DNA from 4 places in the Micromonospora sp. DT201 genome. Region 3 is predicted to be linked to each of the others. Evidence: riboswitches for the same ligand, from Rfam matches in the RefSeq annotation. Region 3 holds a riboswitch; each other region holds the start of a gene.
The links. Region 3 has a riboswitch for cobalamin ahead of cobN (cobaltochelatase subunit CobN). Riboswitches for the same ligand answer to the same signal wherever they lie in the genome.

Region 1 (3,170 bases), on a different contig from region 3:
GTACGTCGCCGCCGCCGGTTACCCGGTCCCGGCCGTGTACGCCGTCGACGGCCCTGACCTGGTGCTCGAACGACTCGACGGCGAGACTCTCCTGGACGCGCTGCTCGCCGGCCACATGGACGTCGGCGCTGCCGCCGAGCTGCTCGTCGACCTGCACGACCGCCTCCACCGCCTGCCGGCTCGGTTCAGTGCCGAGCCGACGGACCGCGTCCTGCACCTGGACCTGCACCCGCAGAACGTCATGCTGACCTCGCACGGGCCTGTGGTGATCGATTGGCGCAACGCCGCCGAGGGGCCGGCTGACCTGGACGTTGCCATGACCGCCCTGATCTTTGCCGAGGTGGCGGTCAGCCTGGACGCGCAGCTCGCCGACTTCGCCCGGGAGGGCCTCGACGCCTTCCAACAGCGGGCGACGCCACCGCGTGCCAGCCAACTGCGAAGCGCGCTGGGCCTGCGCCGGGTCAACCCCACACTCTCCGTCGACGAGAAAACTGCCCTGGACCGCGCGGCTGCCCTGGTCCACACCCGCGCAGGCTGACCCGCAGGTAGCCGCTCAGCCTGCTCGCGGTGCGGTCAGTCGTAACTGCCACCGCGCGCCCTGGCTGGTGAGCCGGACCACCGCCAACGGCTCCACGTCGACCTGCCGGTACGTCGCGATCGGCAGGTCGAGAGCGTGGACGATCGCGACCCGGATCACCAGCGGGTGGGTGACCGTGATGATTCGCTGGCCTCGCGCGCGCTGCCCGTCCAGCCAGCGACCCACCCGGTCCCGCACCGCCGCGACGGATTCGCCTCCATGAGGCGCGGAGTCCGGCGTGGACAGCCACTCGTGCAAGGCCTGCGGCTGTTCGACGGCGATCTCCTCGAACGACCGTCCGGTCCAGTCGCCGTAGTCACAGTCGGCCAACGCGGCGTCGATGGTGGGCCGCAGACCGAAGGCGTAGGCGGTCTGGGTGGCCGCTGCCGCTGGACTCGACAGGCACGCATCGTCGACGGACAAATGCCCGCGTCGGCCCGACTCGACGCGCGCCTGGGCGAGGGCGGCCCGCAGGCCGCCCTCGTCCAAGCCGTCGTCCGTCCCGCCGAAACGGGCCCGCCGCAGGGCGGTGGTGTGACCGTGGGCGACCAGCCGGAGGCTGGTGGGGGTCACGTGCTCGGAAGCGCGGCGGCAGCCCGACGACGCCGGTCCTGGTGCATCAGCGCCGCGAACAGCAGGCCGATCCCAGTCCAGAGCACCACCTGGGTGCCGAGAGAGGCGAGCCGGAAATCCCACAGCAGAGTTGCGGGGAAGTCGGCCGGAACCTCCTGGAAGGACGGCATCACCACGTAGGACACCACGGTGACCAGCAGGAACCCTGCGGCGGCCGCAGCGGCGCGCTGCCACGTCGGCGCCTCGTTGCCGACCGCCCGATAGCCCAGCGAGCCCGCCCACACCGCCACCAGGCCGAGCACCACCATCAGCAGATAGGTGACGGTGCGCTGGTTGATGGTGGCCGGGTCGCCAACGGCCGGGGGATTCGCCGGATACTTCAAAAACGGCACGATCACTGCGCCGAGCAGTGCCGCGCCGGCCAGCAGCAGGCCCGACCGGCCGTCGTCGTAGGTCCGACGTCGACGGGACAGCAGGACGTACGCCGTAGCCAGCAGGCCGCCCATCGCGGCGCCGAACAGGCCGGTGGCGAGGAACAGACCACCGCGCTGACCAGTCCGGCTGACCAGGGCGTCCTCGTGATCGTGCCCACCGGCTGCGGGCTCGGAATGCGCCGCCGCCGCTTCCTCGATGGCGATGGCCGCCTCGACCTGTGGTTCGCCGGCGACGTACGCGAACGTCCCCGCGATCAGGCCGGCGATCAGGCCGGCGAGCAGCCCACGGACGAGGACGGTGACGAACGGGGGAGCAGTGGTGGATGTCAGTGGCACGGGACGCCCAGCAGGTGCCGACCGTCGTGCATCAGCTCGTGCAGGTACATGCCACTGCGCGAGACCGCCCCCTGATCGAAGGCGACGAGGTAGGCAAGCAGGCTGAGCGCAACGACGGTCGCCAGGACGATCCACAAGAGACGAGTGGTGTCAGCGGGACGCACCATCGGCTGGCTGGAAGTAGAACTAGACATGAAACACGAACCTCCCCGGGGATGACGCGTCCCCATTGCAAGGCTGCGGACGACCGAGTGTCCTGGCTCGCGGGCCCAATGAGCTGGGAAACCGCTTACAGTGGCGCGACCGCGCCGGATTCAAACCGGCTTCCCTCGCGTCGCCGCAGATAGTGGGTCGACGGTATCGGTGCCGCCTCAGGCGGTCAACCCAGCCCGGCAAGCCCGGACCTGCGATGCGGATACTATCGACAAGGCTGGATGTTAAAGATACGATGCTTGATTGCGCTGACGCACACATCCCGCGACCCATGGGCGGCCTGTTACCGCTAACATGGGCAATCTGCCGGGTCGGGTCTGAAACACCGGGCCGACCCGGACATCTGACCAATGAGTGGGCGGGGTGTGGGGTGTACGTGAGCGTGCCAGGGCGTGTCCGATGACGACCAACGAGCCGGCGCTGGGACCGGACATCGTTGACGCGCACCATCACCTCTGGGTCCGGGCACGGCACCCGCAGCCCTGGATCGATCCGCACACCATGGCCGCGATCGACGATGATTTCACGCCTCTCGATCTCGCCCCGGCGGCCCAGGCTGCCGGCGTCACCCAGACCGTCGTCGTGCAGTCCGTCGCTTCCCGGACGGAGACGCCCGAGTTGCTGGGCATCGCGGCCGACGATCCCCTCATCGCCGGGGTCGTCGGCTGGGTCGACCTCACCGCTGACGACGTCGGCGTTCGCCTCGACCGACTTCGGGCGGCACGGGGCGGAGACTGGTTGGTCGGGATCCGCCACCTCGTCCAATCCGAACCTGACCCGGCGTACCTCGACCGCCCGGACGTCCGGCGGGGCATCGCCGCGGTCGGCGCGGCCGGCCTCGCCTTCGACCTGCTGGTGCGCGACCACCAACTGCCGGCGGCGACTCGGCTCGTCCGCGATCTGCCCCAGATGCGGTTCGTCCTGGACCACCTCGGCAAACCGTCGCTCGGGCACGCAGGCCTCGGCACCTGGCCCCGTGACCTGCGTGCGCTCGCTGCCGAGCCCAACACCACGGCGAAGCTCTCCGGCCTGGTGAC
Region 2 (3,170 bases), on a different contig from region 3:
CGCGCGCCGCAGACCTGGATCTCGGGCCCGTCCGCGACCAGCGACATCGAGCTCAACCGGGTTGAGGGGGTGCACGGCCCACGCCGGCTGGAAGTCGTCCTGGTCGGTCTCGACGGCGATCCCACCGGTTAACGCACGCCCGATTCGGCCTTCCGAGAGGCGGAGAGGACGGCGGTCGCGGTCATGCCACGGCCCGCCGTCGCCGCAGCTGCCGCGACACCAGCACCGCCCCGATCGCGACCAGCAGCGCACCGCCACCGAGGGCGGCGATCTGCACGGCAGCACTACGGCCGGGGCTGATGCCGCCCGCAGCCGGCGCGCCGGCAAGGGTCCAGTCGTGGGAGTCCTCACCCGGGCCGTACACCGCGCGTTGTCCGTTGGGACCGGTGGCCATCGAACGGTACGCGGGATTGAGGTCGGTGAGCATCCGCACCACGACGGTGACCGTGTCGACCGGCCCTGGGCAGGTGTAGTCAACGGTCACGCCGGTCCTCGCCAGGGCTTTCGGCTCTGCGACAGCGCCCAGGCAGCGCCGCGCGCCGTCAGCCACCGTGATCTGCTTGAGCAGGTACGCGGAGAACTGCTCGGACGATGCGAGCACCGCCGGATCCGTCGTTCGGTAGTCGACCGCCCCGTCGAGCAGGACGCGGTCGGGTGGCAGCAGGCCGAGCGAGACTCCGAGCAGCGTCAGGTCGTCCGGCCCGCCGACGCGCCACCGCACCCGTACGACCTCCGGCCGCTGGTCGTCGCGCGCGACGGTCACGGTCTGCGGATCGCCGGACGGATGCGCCGCCGCCGGGGCCGGCAGGGCCAGGACAGCCGCGGTGACGGCGAACGTCGCCAGCGGGAGTGCCATCACCGTGCTTCGTCGACGACGTCTGGGCAGGGACAAGAAACGCTCCGGGATTGCGGCTACAGGATTCGCGCCCCACCTTGCCGAACGGTCGGAAACGGGCAGGCCCGGGCGGGTGTTCGCCATCGGGCCACGACGTGAACAGTTTGTTGATCAAGTGGGTGAGCCGCGTCGACGCTCCGGCGGGGAAGCCTTCCAGGCGGGGCGATCCTCGGGTCCGCGACGAACTCAGCTCTCCTCCGCGCCGTCGAGCAGCGCCCGACGCAGGGCCAGCCGGTGCTCCCGGCGGATCTCCGCCTCCCGGTATCGTCGCCGGTCCCCGTCCGTCTCGGGGAGCAGCGGCGGCACCGTACGAGGCTGGCCGTCGTCGTCGATGGCGACCATGACCAGGTGGGCGGTGGCCACGTCGGTGGGCGGCACCGCCCGGTCCCACCGGTCGGCGGTCACCTTGACGGCCACCTCCATCGAGCTGCGGCCCGCCCAGGTGATCCGGGCGTCGACGTGCACGACGTCACCGACCCGCACCGCGCGCAGGAACGCGGTCTCGTCGATGGCGGCGGTCACCGCCGGCCCATCGGAATGGCGAGCGGCGACAACACCGGCGACAGAGTCGATGAGGTTGAGGATCCGGCCACCGTGCACCGTACCCATCAGGTTGGTGTGGTGCTGGTCCATGATCTGCGACAGGGTCAGGTGCGACGCCGACGGCGCCCGGCCGGCGATCGTGGTGGTGTCGTGCACAGCGGTAGTCCGTCCCTCGGGAATTCACACCACCGGAACGCGAGCACACGCTGACGAGGACGCGCCCGCACCACACGCGGAACGTCACCCGCTCAGCCCACCCGCGAGGCCGACGGCAGCGCACACGGTTGTGTACGCGGCGCCGGCAGGTCTTCGGACTCGCGGGCCTGACCGGTCGTGCCGGTCCCCTACTGGCCGTCGCTTCCCGGGCCGCTGGCCCAGTGCTGATGACGGCGGTCGTTCCCACTCACCGCTGCGGGGCAGTCCCGGATTTCCACCGGGTTCCCTCTTACGACGCCCGGCCAGTCACGACCGGGCGAACCAGCGCCGCCCGGAGCATAGCCGGTCCGGGAAGGTGTCCCTCACCGGCAGCGATCCCCCAGCGTCGGCACCGGAACGGGTCGCCCCACGAGCCCTGTGCCCGCCGGAACTTTTCACCTGGTGTGACCGACCACCCGGACGCCATACCCGTCATCGAAGGGATCGTTCATGCCCAGCACCACCCTCGCCGGCCGGCACCTCCGTTCGGCCGCCGTGATCGCCACCGCGGTACTCCTGGCCGCCGGCGTCGCGGCCTGTGGGTCGTCCGAAGACTCGCCGTCGGCTGCCCCGAGCCCGTCGGCGGTGGCGTCGGCAGGCGCGACCACAGGGGTGGTCGGCATCCGTGACCCGTGGGTGAAGGCCGCCGACAAGGGCATGACGGCAGCGTTCGGCACCCTGGTCAACGACGCGGACACCGATGTCACCATCACCGGCGCATCCACCGAGGTCTCGCCGATGGAGCTGCACGAGATGGCCATGAAGGACGGAAAAATGGTCATGCAGGCCAAGCCGGGCGGCATCGTGATCAAGGCGAAGAGCACCCATGTCCTTGAGCCCGGCGGCGACCACCTGATGCTGATGGAGGTGAAGCAGCCGGTGCGGGCCGGCGACGAGCTGACCTTCACGCTCACGTTCACCGACGGCAGGACCCAGACGTTCTCCGCGGTGGCCAAGCCGTTCACCGGTGCCCAGGAAAGCTACGCGCCCGGCCACGGGGCGAGCCCGATGCCGGGGATGAGCATGAGCCCCGCCTCATGACCTCGCAACCCACGTTCCGTCCGGTGAGCAGGCGTGGCCTGTTCACCGGCGGGGCGCTCGCCGCTGGAGGTGCCCTCGCCGGTGTGGCCGGCGTCGCCACGATCGGGACCGAACGGTCCGGGGACAGCGGGCCGACCGAGGCTGCGCTGGTCAGCGCTGTCGGCACCATGGTCGAGCCGTTTCACGGGCCCCGACAGAGCGGCGTCGCCACCGAACCGCAGGCGCACGCGTCGTTCGTGGCGCTCACCCTGCGGGCCGACACCGGCCGGGCCGAGGTGGGTCGGATGCTGCGGCTGCTGACCGATGACGCGGCCCGGCTCACCCAGGGCCGGCCAGCGCTGGCCGACACCGAAGCCGAGCTCGGGCTGCTGCCCGCACGGCTGACCGTGACCTTCGGCTTCGGCCCTGGCCTCTACCATGCAGCAGGCGTCGACGACCGGCGGCCGACATCGGTCACCGACCTGCCTCCGTTCCGCATCGACCGGCTCCAACCGGC
Region 3 (3,170 bases):
GCGCCGGTAGGTCTGCCCCGGAATCCGGGCCTCGGCGCCGGCCAACTGTTCCGGGGTGAGCCATTCCACGTCGTGACCACCGGCGGCGATCAACGCGTGGATCAACGCGTCCCCGTCGGTGGGTGGCGGCGCGTCGCCCAGGTCATAGCCGTCCTCGGCCAGCGCGGCAAACATCCGGACCGCCGAGACCGGGGTGTCCAGCCCGACGGCGTTGCCGACCCGGGAGTGCTTGGTGGGGTACGAGCTGAGCACCACGGCGACCCGCTTGTCGGGGTTGGGCAGGTACCGCAGCCGGGCGTGGCGCACCGCGATCCCGGCGACCCGGGCGGCCCGCTCGGGGTCGGCGGCGTAGACCGAGAGACCGTCCGAGTCGATCTGCTTGAACGAGAACGGCACGGTGATGATCCGGCCGTCGAACTCGGGGATGGCCACCTGCATCGCCGCGTCCAACGGGGACAGCCCAGCGTCGCTTCCGGCCCACTGCGCCTGGGTGCTGGTCAGGCAGAGTGCCTGGATGATCGGCACCTCCAGGGAGGCCAGGGCGCCGACGTCCCAGGCGTCCTCGTCGCCGCCTCCGGAGGCGTCCGCGGCGACCGCGCCGCCGGCCGCGAGCACGGTGACCAGCAGCGCGTCGCAGCGGGTGAAGAGTTCGAGCGGACCGGCGTTCGCGGTCAGCCCGCGCAGCGAGCCGCAGAAGATCGGCAGCGGGTTGCCGCCGGCTTTGTGGACCGCGTCGGCGAGCACGTCGACGAAATCGGTGTTGCCAGCGAGGGCGTGCGCCCGGTAGAAGACGATCCCCACGGTCGGCTGCTCCGGAATGGTGGGGTACTCGCGGTGGACGCCGTACGCCGGAGTCGGTGCGGGTGGGGCGAACCCCTCGCCGGTGAGCAGCACCGTGTCGGACAGGAACCGGGCCATCTGCCCAAGGTTGTCCGGCCCGCCCTCGACCAGGTACGCCAGCGCCTGGGTGACGACCCCGGACGGCACGGTGGAGATGGCCATCAGCTCCGCGTCGGGTAGCGCCTCGCCGCCGAGCACGACCGTCGGGACGCCGCTGGCGAGTACCGCGGCGAGGCCGTCCGGCCACGCCTGCCGACCCCCAAGGAGGCGTACGACGACGAGGGCGACCCCGTCGAGCAGGGCGGGCACCTCGTCGGCGGTGACCCGCGCGGGGTTGGCCAGCCGGTAGTCGGCGCCGCTGGCGCGGGCGGCCAGCAGGTCGGTGTCGGCGGTGGAGAGCAACAGGATGCGCACGGCGGGCTCCGGGAGGTGACGCCCTGGCCACCACGGGGGTGACCTGGACGATGCGAGTGGGTGCGGCGTCAGCCGGTACGACAGCCGGGCGGCCGGCTCACCGACGCGGGCGTCGGGGCCGTTCAGCGCCGGGCGCGCAGCTCAGCGGGACCGGTGGCGGACAACCTGGGGCGCGCCGAAGCGACCGGCCCGGAGAACGCGGGCGCGGTCGGTCACGGGCGCGGTGCAGCGCTGACTGTGCGGGCCATGACGGTGTCCGTCGATGAATGAGACGCCGTGCGTCATCGGGTCCTCCTCGGGTGTCCACGCCCTGGGGTACGTCCCGACGGCCGAAGTATCCTGGCTTCCGGATCGACGCTCTCCCCCGGCCTTCCAACCGCAGACACACGGCCGTGACTCACGAGGGGGGATCGCTCCCCGGTGACAGTGGCGGGACCGCGTCGGAATTGCACCGACTTCCTTCACTGCCGTCAGGCCGCGAATGCTGCCACACCGCTGCGCCGCCGGTCAACGCCGACCCCCGCACCACCGAGCAAGACACATTCATCGATGACTGGTGATTGGTTCGCTCGCAAAACCGGCCCGCGTAAGACCCCGGGTCCATGTGGCGCACCCTTTGCTCTGCTTCAGCGGAGGCAACAGTGGCGACACCTTTTCGTTGCCTCCGTGGAAGCAGAGCAAAGGGTGCGTACACGTACCTTGGCCTGCGCCGATCGCCTGACGGGGCGGTGACAGGCGGCCCGGTCACCTAGGATCGACGATCGCCGGGACCAGCGTCCGCGATCAATGTCGGGGGTCGATCACCATCGTCGCCATGCAGTTCCGCCACCTCGCCGGCCGGGTCTGGCTCTGTCCGGGCAATCCCGACCCGGAGGCGGTCCAGGCCGGTGTCGCCGTCGTCGCCGACGAACGCGGCAGTGTGATGATCGACGCCGGGCAGAGCCCTGCGCACGCCCGCGAGATCCAGGCCGCGCTGACTGCCGCCGGGCTACCCCAGCCGCGATGGCTCGTCTACACCCACCACCACTGGGACCATGTCTGGGGCGCCTGCGCCTGGCAAGGGGTCGAGATCGTCGGGCACGAAACGGCCGTGATGCTCCTTCGCGCCGAGGCCGCCCGACCGTGGAGTCACCACTATCTGGACGAGCAGGTACGCGCCAATCCCCGCCTCGGCCCGAGCTTCCGGGCCCGGGCACGCGCGGTGGACTCCTGGGAGGATCTCGTCGTCCTGCCGCCGACCCGGACCTTCACCGACGTGGACGAGTTGCCGGTCGGGGTTCGGCTACGCCACGTCGGCGGCGGGCACGCGCCGGACTCGACAGTCGTGCTGGTGCCCGACTCGGGCGTCATGCTGCTGGGTGACTGCTTCTACCCGCCACCGGCGCACCTGCGCCGACCCGAGGACGGCCTCGACCTGGGCCTGGTCCGGCGACTGCTCGACGACGACTACCACTGGTACGTCTCCAGCCACGCCGAGCCGACGACACTCGAGCAGGCCCGCTCTGCCGTCGACGCGGCCTGAGCAGGCGAGGCTCAGCGGGCGTGGCGTTCCGGGTGTGCTCGGTTCCACACCCGCATCCGCTCCGGGTAACCGGTGCGCGCCGCCTCGTACAGCGGCACCGCGTGCTTGCGGGCGATGGCCCCCGCCGCGCGTGGCGTGCCGGTACGGCGACGGATCCACTCGCCGTCGTGGGCGATCGCCACCACGGTGGTGTCCGTCGCGGTGGTCTCCGGCTCCAGGTAGAACTCGACCCCGCGCCGAGAGGCGACGAACGTCTCCAGCGCGGCGAGATCGTCCCGGGTCGCCTCCCGGTCCAGCTTCGTCGGGGTCGCCTCGGCACCCCGTGACCGGCGGTTGAACCAGCTCATGCCCAGCCCCTCTCCTCGACGCCCCTCCAGTGCAGCACCGGTTCCTG
Region 4 (3,170 bases), on a different contig from region 3:
AATGTCCTGCACCGACCCCTCGGCCCGCTTGATCGCCGACCGGATCCGGTCGGTCCACAGACCGCGGGCCTTCAGCTCGCGTACCAGAGCGGTGTTGACCTGGAGGAACTCCCCCGACAGGGTCTCGCGCTTGAACAGGTTGGACACCTGCGGCTCGATGCACTCGTAGCACCCGGCGATCGAGGCGATGGTCGCGGTCGGGGCGACCGCCACCAGCAGCGAGTTGCGCAGCCCGTACGCCTCGACCCGCTCCCGCAACACGGCCCAGCGCGCGGTCTGCGTACCCTCGACGCCCCACAGGTCGGGCTGCAACTGACCCCGCGCGGCCCGGGTCTGCCCGTACGCCGGATGCGCGCCGAAGCGGCGCGCCAGGTCGGCGGAGGTCTCCAGCGCGGTCAGGTACAGCTCCTCGCTGATCCGGGTGGACAACTCCCGCGCGACCGGGGAGTCGAACGGCAGCCGCAGTGCGAAGAACACGTCCTGCAGGCCCATCAGGCCGAGCCCGACCGGCCGCCAGCGGGGGTTGCTCGCCGCCGCCTGCGGAGTCGGGTAGTAGTTGATGTCGATGACCCGGTCGAGGAAGGTCACGGCGGTGCGGACCGTGGCGCGCAGCCGCTCCCAGTCGATGCCGTCGTCGGTGAGGTGGGCGGCGAGGTTCACCGAACCGAGGTTGCAGACGGCGGTCTCGGCGTCACTGGACACCTCGATGATCTCGGTGCAGAGATTGGACAGGTGCACCACGTTGCCTTCTTCGGCGGTCTGGTTGCACAGTCGGTTGGCGGCGTCCTTGAAGGTCATCCAGCCGTTGCCGGTCTGGGCGAGGGTCCGCATCATCTTCCCGTACAAGTCCCGCGCCGGGACCTGCCGCACGTAGCGACCCTGCGCCTCGGCCTCCCGGTACGCGGCGTCGAAGCGCTCCCCCCACAGGTCGGGCAGCTCGGGCACCTCGTGCGGGTCGAACAGCGACCACATCTCGTCGGCCTCGACCCGGCGCATGAACTCGTCCGGGACCCAGTTGGCCAGGTTCAGGTTGTGGGTGCGCCGGGCGTCCTCGCCGGTGTTGTCCCGCAGTTGCAGGAACTCCTCGATGTCCGGGTGCCACGGCTCCAGGTAGACGCACGCCGCGCCCTTGCGCCGGCCGCCCTGGTTGACCGCGGCGACGCTCGCGTCCAGCGTGCGCAGCCACGGCACGATCCCGTTGGACTGCCCGTTCGTGCCGCGGATCAGTGCCCCCCGGGACCGGACCCGGGAGTACGCGATGCCGATGCCGCCGGCGAACTTGGACAGGTTGGCGACCTGGGCGTACCGCTTGTAGATCGAGTCCAACTCGTCGAGCGGGGAGTCGACCAGATAGCAGGAGGACATCTGGGTGTGTCGGGTCCCGGAGTTGAACAACGTCGGTGAGCTGGGCAGATAAGCCAGGCTGGACATCAGTCGGTAGAAGTCGATCGCCTCGTCCGGTGTCTGGGACAGCCCGCAGGCCACCCGCAGCAGCCAGTACTGCGGGGTCTCCAGCACCAGCCGGCTGGTGGGGTGGCGCAGCAGGTACCGGTCGTACACCGTGCGCAGGCCGAAGTACTCGAACCTCCGGTCCCCGTCCGGATCGACGGCGTCGTCGAGCATCGCGGCGTGTGCGGCGACGAACGCGGCGGTGTCGTCACCGATCAGTCCCTCGGCGTGGCCGGTCCGGATCGCCCCGCTGAACGAGGTGATGCCCTGCCGACGCACCTCCTTGTCGGCGTAGCCGGACAGGAGCCGGGCGGCGAGGCGCGAGTACTGCGGTTCCTCACCGATCATCTCGGCCGCGGTCTGGATGGACAGTCGGTCCAGCTCTGCCGTCGTCGCGCCGTCGTACAGGCCGCTGATCGTGCGGGTGGCGACACGCATCGGGTCGACGTCGGTCAGGTCGTCGGCCCACCGCTCGACCGCCCGGACGATCTTGTTCAGTTCCACGGGCTCGGTGGTGCCGTTGCGCTTGCGGACCTGCATCGGCGTCCGCCGCAGGGCCGCGTCGCCGCTGGCCGGGACTACCTCGGTGACTGTCACCACTCACTCCTCGCGAGTTCGAGACCTGATGGCCCTCGAACGCGTGGAGACAGACACCGGCGGACGCCACGCCATGCAGGCGTGGAGTCGGGTGGCGTCAGCCGTCCCACGCGGCCTCGGACCACCGCCTACCCGGGTGCGGGTACGCGGCGCGCTGGCAGGTCTTCGGACTCGCGGGCGCGACCGGGTTCACCGGTCTCCTACTGGCCGTCGCTTCCCAGACCGATTGGTGGCCCAGTGCTGATGACGGCGGTCGTTCCCACTCACCGCTGCGGGACAGTCCCGGATTTTCACCGGGTTCCCTCTTGCCTCAACCGCTCGGGATGAACGGCCGAACCAGCTGCGCTCGACACCATATATAGGGACGCTGCCGTTGTCACACCCCACATGTCGGTCCCGGGCGTGTCGGTGGCCGGCCTGGTGACGACCATCACCAACCTCGACGGCCATGCCCAGCCCTGGCCCGATGCACGGCAACCGATGCCCACACCAACGAGGCTCTGAGCAGGTGTCGACAATTCACAAAGGTGTGATGTATCGAGTCGATGGACGCAACGGACCCGACGCCTAGCCCAGCAGGGAAAGCATTAGATTTCCGCTGTTGATGGGTCATCGACGTCGTTGACTCGCCGGATCACCCATCCGTATACTCCAGATGATCATCTGATGTTTGGCCTAGTCGGGCGAGGAGCGCATGCCGCAGATCACTGCCGTCACCGTCGAGGACGTCCGCTTCCCCACCTCTCTGACCGCTGACGGCTCCGACGCCATGAACAAGGACGGCGACTACTCGGCGGCCTACGTCGTCCTGCACACCGACGGCGTCGACAGCGTGGGTGCGCCGCTCGCGGGCCACGGCCTGACCTTCACCATCGGTCGAGGCAACGACATCGTCGTCGCGGCGGCTGTCCATCAGGCCCAGCGCCTCGTGGGTCTGGACGTCGCGACGATGGCAGCCGACATGGGCGCGGTCTACCGCCTCCTCACCTCGGACTCCCAAATACGGTGGCTCGGGCCGGAGAAGGGCGTCGTCCACCTGTCGCTGGCCGCCGTGCTGAACGCGTCGTGGGACCTGGTCGCCCGGGTCGCCGCAAAGCCGCTGTGGCGGCTGCTCGTCGACATGT

Region 1: linked by a shared signal. The riboswitch ahead of ACLQ28_RS17555 (CbtB domain-containing protein) and the one ahead of cobN (cobaltochelatase subunit CobN) in region 3 are both predicted to bind cobalamin.
Region 2: linked by a shared signal. The riboswitch ahead of ACLQ28_RS13895 (acyl-CoA thioesterase) and the one ahead of cobN (cobaltochelatase subunit CobN) in region 3 are both predicted to bind cobalamin.
Region 4: linked by a shared signal. The riboswitch ahead of ACLQ28_RS17590 (ribonucleoside-diphosphate reductase subunit alpha) and the one ahead of cobN (cobaltochelatase subunit CobN) in region 3 are both predicted to bind cobalamin.

The regions. Positions count from the first base shown of each region.
Region 1 is NZ_JBNCKP010000009.1:181,407-184,576, forward strand. Features, by position in the region: gene ACLQ28_RS17540 (phosphotransferase) at 1-538, shown strand, start outside; gene ACLQ28_RS17545 (histidine phosphatase family protein) at 554-1,150, opposite strand; gene ACLQ28_RS17550 (CbtA family protein) at 1,147-1,920, opposite strand; gene ACLQ28_RS17555 (CbtB domain-containing protein) at 1,911-2,114, opposite strand; cobalamin riboswitch at 2,148-2,300, opposite strand; gene ACLQ28_RS17560 (amidohydrolase family protein) at 2,533-3,170, shown strand, end outside.
Region 2 is NZ_JBNCKP010000006.1:113,638-116,807, forward strand. Features, by position in the region: gene ACLQ28_RS13885 (LutC/YkgG family protein) at 1-132, shown strand, start outside; gene ACLQ28_RS13890 (hypothetical protein) at 182-856, opposite strand; gene ACLQ28_RS13895 (acyl-CoA thioesterase) at 1,082-1,528, opposite strand; cobalamin riboswitch at 1,722-1,935, opposite strand; gene ACLQ28_RS13900 (copper chaperone PCu(A)C) at 2,084-2,674, shown strand; gene ACLQ28_RS13905 (Dyp-type peroxidase) at 2,671-3,170, shown strand, end outside.
Region 3 is NZ_JBNCKP010000004.1:336,630-339,799, reverse strand. Features, by position in the region: gene cobN (cobaltochelatase subunit CobN) at 1-1,254, opposite strand, end outside; cobalamin riboswitch at 1,565-1,741, opposite strand; gene ACLQ28_RS11055 (MBL fold metallo-hydrolase) at 2,069-2,776, shown strand; gene ACLQ28_RS11050 (hypothetical protein) at 2,788-3,123, opposite strand.
Region 4 is NZ_JBNCKP010000009.1:189,703-192,872, reverse strand. Features, by position in the region: gene ACLQ28_RS17590 (ribonucleoside-diphosphate reductase subunit alpha) at 1-1,989, opposite strand, end outside; cobalamin riboswitch at 2,186-2,402, opposite strand; gene ACLQ28_RS17585 (enolase C-terminal domain-like protein) at 2,741-3,170, shown strand, end outside.